One region of the Vallitalea pronyensis genome, then DNA from elsewhere that is predicted to be linked to it. Evidence: riboswitches for the same ligand, from Rfam matches in the RefSeq annotation. Region 1 holds a riboswitch; each other region holds the start of a gene.
What was found. Region 1 has a riboswitch for cobalamin ahead of nikB (nickel ABC transporter permease). Riboswitches for the same ligand answer to the same signal wherever they lie in the genome.
Positions count from the first base shown of each region.

Region 2: it holds a riboswitch for cobalamin, as region 1 does, so the genes downstream of both, HZI73_RS23835 (cobyric acid synthase) here and nikB (nickel ABC transporter permease) in region 1, are expected to answer to the same signal.
Region 3: it holds a riboswitch for cobalamin, as region 1 does, so the genes downstream of both, HZI73_RS21140 (ABC transporter substrate-binding protein) here and nikB (nickel ABC transporter permease) in region 1, are expected to answer to the same signal.

Region 1 is NZ_CP058649.1:5,821,176-5,825,575, forward strand. It holds gene nikC (nickel transporter permease) at 1-550, opposite strand, end outside; gene nikB (nickel ABC transporter permease) at 540-1,487, opposite strand; cobalamin riboswitch at 1,675-1,848, opposite strand; gene HZI73_RS24360 (AraC family transcriptional regulator) at 1,941-2,738, opposite strand; gene HZI73_RS24365 (hypothetical protein) at 2,849-3,496, opposite strand; gene HZI73_RS24370 (uroporphyrinogen decarboxylase family protein) at 3,690-4,400, shown strand, end outside.
Region 2 is NZ_CP058649.1:5,701,451-5,705,850, reverse strand. It holds gene HZI73_RS23840 (divergent polysaccharide deacetylase family protein) at 195-1,010, shown strand; cobalamin riboswitch at 1,252-1,423, shown strand; gene HZI73_RS23835 (cobyric acid synthase) at 1,626-3,113, shown strand; gene cbiB (adenosylcobinamide-phosphate synthase CbiB) at 3,239-4,189, shown strand; gene cobD (threonine-phosphate decarboxylase CobD) at 4,199-4,400, shown strand, end outside.
Region 3 is NZ_CP058649.1:5,083,223-5,087,622, forward strand. It holds gene HZI73_RS21135 (FecCD family ABC transporter permease) at 1-909, opposite strand, end outside; gene HZI73_RS21140 (ABC transporter substrate-binding protein) at 958-2,010, opposite strand; cobalamin riboswitch at 2,177-2,355, opposite strand; gene HZI73_RS21145 (replication-associated recombination protein A) at 2,462-3,784, opposite strand; gene HZI73_RS21150 (TrmB family transcriptional regulator) at 4,097-4,400, shown strand, end outside.

The DNA.
Region 1 (4,400 bases):
AGATGTAGACCCTAATCACTTTCAACTTGCTGGCACCACCCATCACAGCTGCATGTATGTACTCCCTATCTTTTATATCCAATACCAGGGTTCTTGTTAATCGTGCATACTTGGTCCACCAGATAATGGATAGCGCTATGATGGTATATTTCATGCCTTGTCCTAATACACCTACAATGGCAATGGCAAACACAATATCAGGAAATGCCAATACTGTGTCAGCCATCCGCATGATGGCTGTATCCACAAATCCTCCTGCTAATCCAGAAACAATGCCCAGGGTTAAACCTAAAACGAAGATAATACCCAATAATAAAATCGTTGTTCCAAGCGATACACGAGCACCATGTAAGATTCTTGAATAAATGCACCTTCCTACCTGATCTGTCCCAAAAGGGTATTGTTCACTGGGCTCCTGTAAGATATTGGCAAAGTCCGTTGCTAATGGGTCATTGGGTGCTAATAAGGGTGCAATCATTGAAAAAATAATGGCTAGAACAGCAATGGAAGCAATCATCACAAAAAAGACTTTCTTTCTTTTAAACGTCATCTTGATAGCCTCCTAACCGAACTCTTGGGTCAAGTAACTGTGTTGTCACATCGACTAAGAAGTTAATGCTTACATAGATAAATGCCATAAATAATACATAACCCTGCAACAAGGCGTAATCCCTATAGGTGACGGCATTAAGTGCCATGGAACCTAGACCCGGCCAAGAAAAAATATTTTCAACAATAACGGTACCTCCTAAGAGAACAGCAATGGATAAGCCCAGTAAGGTAATGATGCTCTTTAGGGCATTGGGTAATATATGCTTCTTCATTATTCTCATTTCATGAATACCTCGGGCTCTTGCCCCCACCACATAATCTTCTGTGTACTGTTCCAATACTGCCGCCCTGATTTGGCGAATGTAGCGTCCAGATAATGGTATCGCTAACGTTAAGGCTGGTAGTATAACACTATTAAGATCGTATGGATTTGTTATGGTAAACCAACGCTGCTTCACAACAAAGTAATAGATTAATATCAACCCTAACCAAAAACTTGGCATGGATATGCCTGCAAAAGAAATGCCCTTAATCACCTGATCAATGAACGTATGAATTTTAACTGCAGATAACACCCCTAATGAAAGAGAAAAAACAATTAACAACACGATAGCAGCTACCGCTAACCGGATGGTCATTAACATCCGGCTACCTAAGACCACTGCTACTTGTTCTCTTTCAGAAGATGAATAACCTAAGTTGCCTCTTAATACACCAATCAACCAATTGCCATACTGTACGATAAATGGGTCATTAAGTCCCATTTCCTCTCTCGTTTTTTCTAATAATTCTTCTGTTGGTATAACATCATGAGCCGTTAACATCATTTCAGCTGGATCACTTGGGCTGATATATGTCAATAAAAAGGTAATAAAAGATGCCAGCAGCATCACGATTATGAGTTGTATGCCTCTACTTATAATGTATTTTCTCATGCTCATTCCACCGTTTTCTTATTATTTACACCAAATACGACATGATATGGGGTATTTTTCTAAACAAAAAAGAGATACCCTTGACAAAAGTATCCCTTGCTTATATGTATATGCTCCAATTAACATCGAGTATCTAAAGTTCATATACCTGAAGAACGCATAAAGCAAACAGACTTCCCTCCGAAGTTGTATGAGTCCATTTATGGCAGGTCTCCTGGCTTACAATCACCCTACTCTTCACCTTCCCATCCTCAGACAGTGGTATACGAATTTCGTCATGCTTACAGTAGCGGGGGCTGCAAAGGTCTTACACCTTTTTCCCTATTCTCTCATGATGAGCACCATAAAATCTTCCCTATTCATTTTTATTGATAACAGTTTATCACCTTAGACAAAATTTGTCAAAAGTCTTTCTTATAAATTTTTGTAAATTTTTATGCTTTTTCTTAATGATCATTTCGTTTGATCTGGTTGGGTCATAAAAGCATTTCTAAAGACCGATGGACTCATACCTGATAGTTGTTTAAATTGCTTTGAGAAATAGGCAACATCCTTGTATCCACATAAGATTGCAATTTCATTGATGGTATAATTACTATATAAGATATAGTGTTTTGCCAAATTCATCTTCACCTGAAGACAATAAGTCATAGGTGTAACACCTATTTCCTGTTTAAATAATCGTAAGAAGTGATTGATTGAATAGCCGCATTGATTGGCTAAGTAACTCAGCGTATAGGGGTAAGTTGGTTTGTTGTTAATGCTATTCACGATTTTCTTAATCCGGCTCACTTCACTTGTTTTTAATTGGAGCAGCTGCTCACTTAATATGGCATTAAGCCAGATTAATGCTTCTTCTCTATTACCGGATTTGAAATCAGCTCTAAGATTCTCAAACAGCTTTCTTACAAACATTGGATTATCGTATATCAGCTTTGTTGAGCCCAAATGCTGGCCATAATTCTGGTGCAATCCCTCGCTTTCTCTAAAATAAACGGTTAAAACCGTTAATGGCTTATCCGGGTTGTGTTGGCAATAATGAGCCTGTAATAGATTAAACAAATAGACATCGCCTTCTAGCAGTTTTGTAATACGACCATTGGTCTCTACAGTGGCTTCTCCTGATTCAACGTACCATAAGTGATACCCTATCCAATTGTTCTTTTTGGTATACCAGTCCCATTCTGGCATACATTCCGCTTTATTTGAGACAATAATATCCCATCTTTTATTATTCAAAAAACGTTTCATGGTGATATTATACAAGTTAAGGTTGATGTTGTAAATGTATTTTCAGTAGAAATATTAATTCCTGACGAATATGCGTGTATGAACCATTATTAACATAACTTTATTATGGTTTATTGTGTGCACATGGGATGCCCTACTTCCCCTGTTAATGCATCGATTGGAACTGTACAGGAGCTTCCTCCTAAACCATTAGATTCCCAATAAGAAACATACCATTTTTTCCCTCTAAAATCTGAAAAATCAATTTTTGATATATCTTTTATATTTTCAAATGCATCCATAAAATTTTGCAATGCTTTTTCAGGTAAGATGACGTCATCTGTTATTCTATTTGTCAATATCAATGTTGATCTTTTATGCTCCCATTCAATCACTACTTTTATTGCAGTATCCTTTTCAAAGAAAAGAAGCTCTTCAACCGTGTATTTATTCCCCTCTGTCAATGCTTTTTCACCCATAATAGGTCCTTTTGGAGTTTCAATGATATATTTAAAAGTGCCTGTATTGCTACCTTTAAACATGCGATAGAGATGTAATTGTGTCCGTTTATGCTTTCCCTGATTTATGACTTGATACTCCCCTTTCCAATGCTGGTCAGACCCTTTGAAATACATGGTACACATAGGTACTGATTGCATTAATTCATGAACATTAGGGCTCCTTGTACTCTTTAATGGCAATGCATCTCTTGTTAACATATTAAGTGATAATACTAATGCAAAAAACATATACTTCATCCATAATCCTTTCACTTCCATATGTAAAACCCTCCTACCTTGACTTTCCCTTATTAGACGCATGAACCCTTTATTTGTTCCACCTAGAATCTTACTGGTTAATCTAGAGGATCCATTATGGTGATATTATACAAATTTATCATGATATTGTAAATGGTATTTAGCTTCTATCATCATGTACAATAAACCTAAAATAGAAAGTGAGGTTATGCACATGAAACCAAAAGAGAGATTACTCAACAGTATCTATGGAAAAGAGGTTGATCGGATTCCCTGGGCGCCTTTTTTAGCCTATTACTGGGATTTTCTAGACGAAGCAATCAAACAAAAGGGTCAATTTAACTATTACCAATCCATTGGAGCTGACCCGCTTTTTCGGGGTTCTCATGTCTTAGCCAAACCCATCTATCAACATTGTGACATAAGTACCAATGTAAAAGGTAACATGAAAGAAACCCGTTACACCACCCCTGTAGGTACTCTAACATTATTACATACCTATTCAGATACGGGGAATACATGGTATCTCACCACTCATCCCGTTCGATCACAGGAGGATTTTAAAACACTGCAATATATATACGAGCATATCACCTTTGAAGAAAATATCTCTGCCTTTGAAAAAGATAAAGCTTGTTTGGGAAATGATGGTTTATATTTACCTGTTGTAGGGGTTATGGCAAAAACCTCTTATCAATCTTTGCTGGAACACTGGTGTGGAACCATTGACTTAACTTATGCAACCTTTGACTATCCAGATATCGTAGAAGCGTGTTTATCGGCTATGAACCATAAGAATAAACAGATGGTTGAATTAAGTAGCAAATCATCAGCTGAGGGCTTTATCTTTTATGAAGATACATCAACAACCAACATTAGCCCTAGCATATTTGAGCAATACATTAAACCTGAAATTGACCAGTGG
Region 2 (4,400 bases), 120 kb from region 1:
AACCTGCATAAAACACCCATATATCTTAATTTTAATCTTGCCCATTTTTTTATGCTATCCCTCTCAAAACTAATAACTATACCCATTAGCATGATACAATCCTTTACCCCTAACAAACAATATACACAATCATATAATAAGTGGACGCTACCTATAATATAATAAAACAAGACAATTTAGAAAGCATGACGTCCATGAAAAAATTATATCTCATTAAAATCAATCGAAAAGTATTAATTGTCATCCTGATGATTATACTTCATCTCATCGCGTATATGATTCTATACAATGTCAATACCATACGATGCAGTATTCAAAATACCAGTGGAAAATTAGCCATTATCATAGATGATTTTGGGCAAACCCGTGAAGGCGTAGAAGAAATGATGACCATTGATGAACATCTAACCTTTGCTGTCATGCCCTTTATGGAATTTACCAAAGAAGATGCCATCAAGGCGAAAGACTTAGGATATGAAGTGATTATCCACCTGCCCATGGAAGCAAAGGGTGGCAGCCTTAGTTGGCTTGGACCCCGCCCCATCCTATGCAACATGAAGAAAAATGAAGTTAGAAAAGTGGTAGAAGATGCAGTAGCAGATGTACCCTATGCTATTGGTGCTAATATTCATATGGGCTCAAAAGCCTGCTGCCAAGAAGAAATTATGGAAAGCATTTTTGAAGTGGTGAAAGAAAAGAGACTCTATTATTTTGTAGACAGTCGCACATCCAATAAAACAGTAGCCAAGAAAAAAGCTGATGAAATGGGTGTCTTATGTTATGATAACAACGTTTTTTTAGATGGGCAAAAACCCAAGAGTCACATGATTAAGCGGTTAAGAAAAGCAGGAGACTTGGCTTTAAAAAAAGGTCAGGCAATAGCCATTGGTCATGTAGGTATTGAAGGCGGCGTAGCTATGGCAGAGGCAATCGAGGAGATGCGGGAGGAATTTGCTGAACGGCGTATAGAATTGGTGTTTGTATCCGAATTGGATGATGATGTCTATTAACACCATATTGTTCATCAAATACTTAGGGTTTATTCTTAACTTGTACGTAGATTACTTAAGCCATCATTGTTATGCGTTATATCTTTCATGTTTGCTAAATATTAGCTATGCTTAAATAATATAAGTATTTATTGATTTTGTTGCTAGAATAGCATATAATGGGTTAAGAGTATGACGTAAATTGAATAATGAGGCTGTCACATAAAAACATGATATACACGTTATTTCGTTTGGATGAGACAGCCCAAGAAGCACACTAAGTTGCAAGGAAGCTGGTGAAAGTCCAGCACAGCCACCGCTACTGTATGTACTAACTCATGCGCAGGAAACCACTGAATAGGTTGCTATTTGGGAAGGATGTGCATCAGGTTTGAGGTATAAGTCAGGATACTTGTCTAGGGTGCTAACCATCCCAATTGCGAGTGGAAATATGGGTTTGTTTTTATACTTTCTTTGATGATATGACATAAGCAAAAGCATTATCATAGCATCCTTTCTTAAGACAAATCCATCATATATCCTTCCATGAATAACTGAATAATAATAAACTTGATGGTGTTGCATCTTCTAAGGAACATGCCTTCCATCCAGCAAGATGAAAGTGGAGTGAATACAATGAGTCATAATATCATGTTTCAAGGAACTGGTTCCACAGTAGGAAAGAGTATCTTAACGGCAGCATTATGCCGTATACTAAATGATGATGGTGTATCCGTTGCGCCTTTTAAATCACAGAACATGGCCCTTAACTCATTTGTTACAAAAGATGGTAAAGAAATGGGAAGAGCACAAGTGGTACAAGCAGAAGCAGCAAGGGTTGAACCACATGTAGCCATGAATCCAATATTGTTAAAACCCACAAGTGATGTGGGCAGTCAGGTTATACTTAATGGTAAGATACATAAAAATATGACTGCAAGTGAGTATTTTAGTCTTAAAAAAACCTTCAAGGAAGAGATCATGAATGCCTATCACCAGTTAGAAGAGACGTATGACGTGATTGTCATAGAAGGAGCAGGAAGTCCGGCAGAAATTAACCTAAGGGAAAACGATGTTGTCAACATGGGCATGGCTGACATGGTGGATGCTCCAGTCATTCTAATTGGTGATATTGATAAGGGTGGGGTGTTTGCTTCCATCTATGGCACAGTTATGCTTTTGGAACCAGAAGAAAGAAAACGCATCAAAGGATACATCATTAACAAGTTCCGTGGGGATGTGAACATTCTTCAGCCGGGAATCGATATGTTCTATGAGAAATTACAATTACCTTGTCTGGGTGTTATTCCTTATGAACCTCTGAAAATAGATGATGAGGATAGTGTAACGGAACGATTTGACCGTCAGGAAGAGGCGGCAATCATCATTGGTGTTATACGTTTGCCTTATATGTCTAACTTCACTGATTTTACTGTTTTTGAATTAGAAGACGATGTGACAGTAAGATACATAAAAGATGAAAAGGATTTTCAAGGCATTGATTTGTTAGTCATACCTGGCAGTAAGAGCACCATTAAAGATATGGCTTATCTCCATAACTCGGCCATGAAAGAAGGCATTTATCGTGCTCATAGAAGACAAGTACCCATCATCGGTATCTGTGGCGGTTACCAGATGCTAGGGGATACCATAGAAGATGAAAAAGGTGTAGAAACGGCCATGTCCAGTATTAATGGATTAGGCTTGCTGCATATGGCAACTCATATGGAAGAAATCAAGCAAACCACCCAAGTAAAAGGAAGGCTGCTGACCACATCACCTTTTGGAGCGGATCATCAGCATCTTCTAGTGGGTGGCTATGAGATACATATGGGCAAGACAGAATTACTGGATGGATGTGAGCCTTTTATCCAGTTGGAAGATGGCCGTTGTGATGGTGCAATTAGTGAGCGCAAGGACGTTATGGGCACTTATCTCCATGGTATATTTGATAACGATGAATGGCGCAATCTTATCTTGAATGATATACGAGAGAAAAAAGGTTTAGAAAAAAGAACCGATGTGGATTTTGCCAAGGAAAAAGACATGGAGTACGATAAGCTGGCTAAGCTTGTTCGAGAGCATATGGATATGGATGCCATTAAGGAGATTATCTATAAATAATGGATACGGATGGTGTATAGGATAACAATACATCAAAAGTATGGTAGAGAATACAAGGTGTTTCATGGTGTTTTTGACAGAATAGAAGCCAGTAAAGAGGTGTAGACGTGGTAAAAGCAATCAGCATGATAGGCATAGCAATGGCATTAGACTTAATCTTCGGTGATCCTGTTAGGATCCCTCATCCCATTATCTATATAGGGAAATTAATCAGTTGGCTAGAGAAGCGTATCCGAAAAAGCAGGATACCCCTTAAAATAGGTGGTTTTCTACTATTATTGGGAACAGTAGGGGTAACAGCAGGTGTCATCACCCTTTTGTTGCAATTGGGTTATGGGATACACCCTTATGTGAAAGACCTGATGACCATCTATCTTCTTTATACATCTTTAGCAGCTAAATGCCTTAAGGATGAGGTACTAAAAGTATGGAAAGCCTTGGAACAACAAGATTTGATTCTGGCAAGGAAACAACTCTCCTACTTAGTAGGGCGAGATACAGAATCCCTTACGCGAGATGAAGTTATCCGTGGAGCAGTGGAAACGGCGGCTGAGAACACGGTGGATGGTGTATTAGGGCCACTTCTATTCATGGGTTTAGGCATGTTATGGGGCATACCTGTCCAGAGTGTATTTATCTATAAAGCCGTTAACACATTGGATTCCATGGTAGGCTATCAGCAAGCACATTATAAGGCTATCGGTTATGCATCAGCTAAAACCGATGACTTATTTAATTACATACCAGCCCGAGTAGGGAGTATATGCATGCTCATTGGTGGCGGTATTCTGGGTTATGATTTCGCCCATGGATGGAAGATATTATGGCGGGACCGACGTAATCATAAGAGTCCTAATTGCGGCTATCCAGAATCTGCTGTAGCTGGTTTATTAAGGATTCAGATAGGTGGTACCAACACTTATTTTCATGAGGTGGTCATGAAACCCACTATTGGTGATCATGACCGGGTATTAGAACCCGACCATATGAAGAAAACCATTGGTATCATGTACATGTCAGAGTTCGTCACCTTATTGCTCATGATAGGACTTGGTATCTTACTAATAAAATTATAATGTACATGAATGGATCTTGTAATGGATCTTGGAAGGAATGAGGACATGAATAAGCATGGTGGTTATCATGGGAAAAGAGATGTGATGGATTATAGTGTGAATATTAATCCTCTGGGGTTACCAGAGACCATAAGGGAAACGATGATAGCTTCTATAGATGATATGGTAAAGTATCCAGATATATCGGGAGCAGGAGCAAGAAAAGCCATAG
Region 3 (4,400 bases), 740 kb from region 1:
ACCACCGACAATCATGGCAAGAGGTATCAAACGCTTATGGTTAGGGCCACTTAGTATCCTAACGGTATGGGGAATAATTAACCCCACAAAGGCTATAATGCCACTTGCGGATACCACTACGGCTACCATTAACGAGGAGACACATAGTATGATTTTCTTGGTACGATGGACATGAATACCTAAGGTACTTGCATCATCATCACCAAGGAGCATAATGTTAAGTTCCTTAGAATACATCCACAAGATAGCAGAACCGATCACCACAACGGGTATAATGAGCATGACTTCACTCCATTTGGATGCATTAAAACTACCTAATGTCCACAAATAGACACTCTCTAATTTATGCCGATTCAGAATCATCAACAATGAAATCAATGCAGAAAATAGATAGTTAATGGATATCCCTGCTAATAGTAAAGTGGTGGTGGGTAATTTCTTTTGTATGGCTGCTATCTTCAGCACAACAAGTACCGTAACCAAAGCGCCAAAAAAAGCACATATACTCACCCCAGTAAACCCAAATACATTACTGCTCAAGTTAAGGATTAATCCGATGGTTGCACCGAGGGCAGCACCTGATGAAATACCAATAACAAACGGGTCTGCCATAGGATTTTTGAATACACCTTGAAAAGCACATCCAACAATAGCCAGTGCAGCACCTGTAAACAAGGCTACGATAATACGAGGCAGTCGTAAATCCATAATAATCGTTACATGAGACGCTTTAATACCATCTAACGATATAATCTGATCAAGTTTTGGAATATGATGTCCCACGATCTTTAAGGTGTTCATAAAATTAACGTTTACCGCCCCAAAACCAAGAGCCAAGAGCACAACCAATATCATCATAACCAATGTTAATATAATTAAGTTCATATTCATGTAGCTTTTTTTTACCATATGTCTACCCACTTTGTTATCTTTCCTAAGTCGTTTATTGCATGTTCATTACTCTTTGCCAATATCAATTTTTGCTGCTTCTGGATGGAATATCTCTACTAATCGTGCAAAACCATCTGCCAACCTTGGTCCTTGTCTAAAAAATAGATTTTCATCCACTTCATATAAATGACCTTCTTTAACAGCTGTTAATGTTTTATAACCTTCTAATCCTTCAATTTGCTGTTTACTATTGTATGAAGAAGAACACATCAGGTACTGAGGATCTTTCTCCACTAATTTCTCAATACTATAACTCCACATGGTACCGTCTGCAGCTGCATTCTCTGCACCAGCCATTTCAATGAGTTGACCAAGGAACGTATCGCCTGTAGCTGCAAAATCACCATATTCACCAAATCCTGTGATAAAATAAGCCGTAGGCTTTTCAAGATCAGCCACTGCTTTGGTATATTGGTCAAAGATTTCTTTCATCTTCGTTACCAAATCTTCTGTCTCCTGTGTACGATTAACCACTTGACCAATGGTTGTCATATAACCATATACACCCTCAAGATTTTCATTCCATGATAAGGCAACCACCTTTACACCTTGCTCATTTAATTGAGCAACGGATTCATCATTCACATGGGAAGAAGCAAATACCACATCGGCTCCTGATTCAATGATCTTCTCTATATTGGGTTCAGTTAAACTCCCTATGGATTCAATGGATAATACGTCACTTGGATAATCACAATAATCTGTTCTTCCAATGACTTTATCACCTACGCCTATTGCGAAAAGGGTTTCTGTCATTTCTGGTGAAATGGAGATGATCTTTTCTGGTTCTTGTTCAATGACAACATCTTTTCCAAAACGATCTTGTATGGTTATGGGGTAATAGTCACCCTCAGCTTCATCTGATGCGTTTTCTTGATCTTCTGTTGTATCCTTCTCTTGTTGCTCATCTTGCGCTTTATCCTCTTCTTGTTCAACCGGATTATTAGCATCTTGATAGGTATCATCTGTTGCCTTCTTCTCACCACAAGCAACTAAACCGAATACCATTAGCCCAACGATTAATAATATGGATATCCATAATCTTATCCCTTTTTTCATGTTACATGTCCTCCTTATACTTTCCTCTTTTTGATTTTACTGCTTTCATGGTAGTGTCTTGTTATTGAAAAGCATAGGTAACAGTAGCGTATTATATCAATAAAAAAACTGTGCATCGGCACAGTAGATTATTCATTCTTATGTTATCTACACCTTCCCACCGAAAGCTTAAAACGTTTAAAAGGCAGGTTTCCTGACTCATGGTTCATCTTACTTTCTCGCCTTCTCGGTTTCCCAATGGCTTATGAGATTTCATCACCAATTACAGTAGCGGGGGCTGTAGTGGATTTTAACCACTTTCCCTTTTAACTTGTGTTGACAAGCACCTTTTACTATGAAATTGTATCTTCTAGTTTTACTAGATACCTTCATTATAAGCCGTAATGAGAATATGTCAAGAAGAAATTGTTTAATAGGACAACAAATATACCCTGTCAATATCTGCATGGTATTAATCATTCCCTTTTATCTTCTTAAAATGTTCCTTAATCGTCTTCTCATAACCCTGTTCAGTTATATGGTAATATTCCTTACCCACTAATTCATCGGGCAGGTATTGCTGGTCCACATAGTGGTTTTCAAAATTATGAGCATATTGATAGCCAATGCCATGACCTAAGTCTCTGGCTCCCCCATAACTGGCATCTTGTAAATATGGCGGTATGGTATGCACTTGTATACGTTTTACATCTTCTAATGCTTTGTTAATGGCCACATATGCTGCATTGCTTTTAGGTGCGCAAGCCACATAGGTAGCTGCCTGTGATAAAATAATGCGTCCTTCAGGCATGCCGATAAAGTTAACGGCATCTGCCGCTGCCATGGCTACTTGAATGGCGTTAGGATCTGCATTACCTACATCTTCCGCCGCACAGATGACAATACGTCTTGCAATAAATTTGGGGTCTTCTCCTGCATAGATCATCTTTGCCAGATAGTAAACGGCTGCATCTGGGTCGGACCCCCGCATGCTTTTTATAAAAGCTGATATGGTGTCATAATGATTATCGCCATCTTTATCGTAATGAATGACTCTCTTTTGGATGCATTCACTGGCCACATCTAAGTCAATATGAATGATGCCTTGTCCATTAGGCTCTGTTGTCAAGATACCTAATTCTATAGCATTCAGTGCTGCTCTTGCATCACCATTAGCCCGATCAGCTAAGAAATCAAGGGCATCTTCTTCAATATGGGCTTCTATATTCCCCATCCCTTTCTCTTTATCCGTGACAGCTCGACGTATAAGTATACGTATCGCTTCCTTGGATAGTGGTTTTAATTCAAATATCCTTGACCTGGATACCAAGGCATTATTCACTTCAAAATATGGATTCTCTGTGGTTGCACCGATGAGTGTGATGGTACCATCTTCCACATAAGGCAATAGTGCATCTTGTTGTGCTTTATTAAATCGATGAATCTCATCAATAAATAGGATGGTCTTACCTAAAGTCATGCCTAACCTGCTGGATGCTTCTTCCACTACTTTCTGGATATCCTTTTTACCAGCCACCGTTGCATTAAGTTGAACAAATTCAGATTTTGTTGTGTTGGCAATAACCTTTGCCAAGGTGGTTTTACCTGTTCCAGGTGGGCCATAGAAAATTAAGGAGCCAAGCTTGTCTGCTTTGATGGCTCTATAAAGCAATTTTCCTTTTCCTATAATATGTTCTTGTCCCACAACCTCTTCAATGGTGGTAGGTCGTAATCTTGCAGCTAAGGGTGACTCTGTTTCTAATGTTTTTTCCCGCATCATATCAAATAAATCCATGTCTATCGCCTCTATTCTTCAAAATCCTTCACCCTTCATTCAATGTTTTCTAGAAATATATGCAATGGCCTTATTCTGTAAATAATTCCATAAAAACATGTCCAATTATCCATGAAGTAAAATATATTAAACTATAGGGTAAAGTTTATATTATCTTTCCTTTACTATATTTATGTTTACAGTCTTATCAATAATAGGTTTATTATACCACAAGTTGGTGTTCTATTAATATGCCTTCTATGTTTTAACTTGACAAAATAATCAACTTGTTTTATAGTAGTTCTATATAGAAACACTATCCGAGGTGATAAAATGGAACTTATAACAGCATTAAAAAATATTGGATTCACCCAACAAGAATCTATTATCTATATAACCTTGTGTAAACACGGTGAATTAACCGGTTATGAAGCTGCTAAGTTATCCGGTATTTCACGTTCCAATGCTTATGCTGCTTTATCTAGCCTTGTTGATAAAGGAAGCGCTTATATTATAGAAGGAACTTCTATTAAATACATTGCGGTTACCAAAGATGAATTAATCAACAATGCCACAAGGTCTTTTAATGAAAATCTTAGCATTATAAAAGAAAGTTTAGATTACAACCCCATTACCA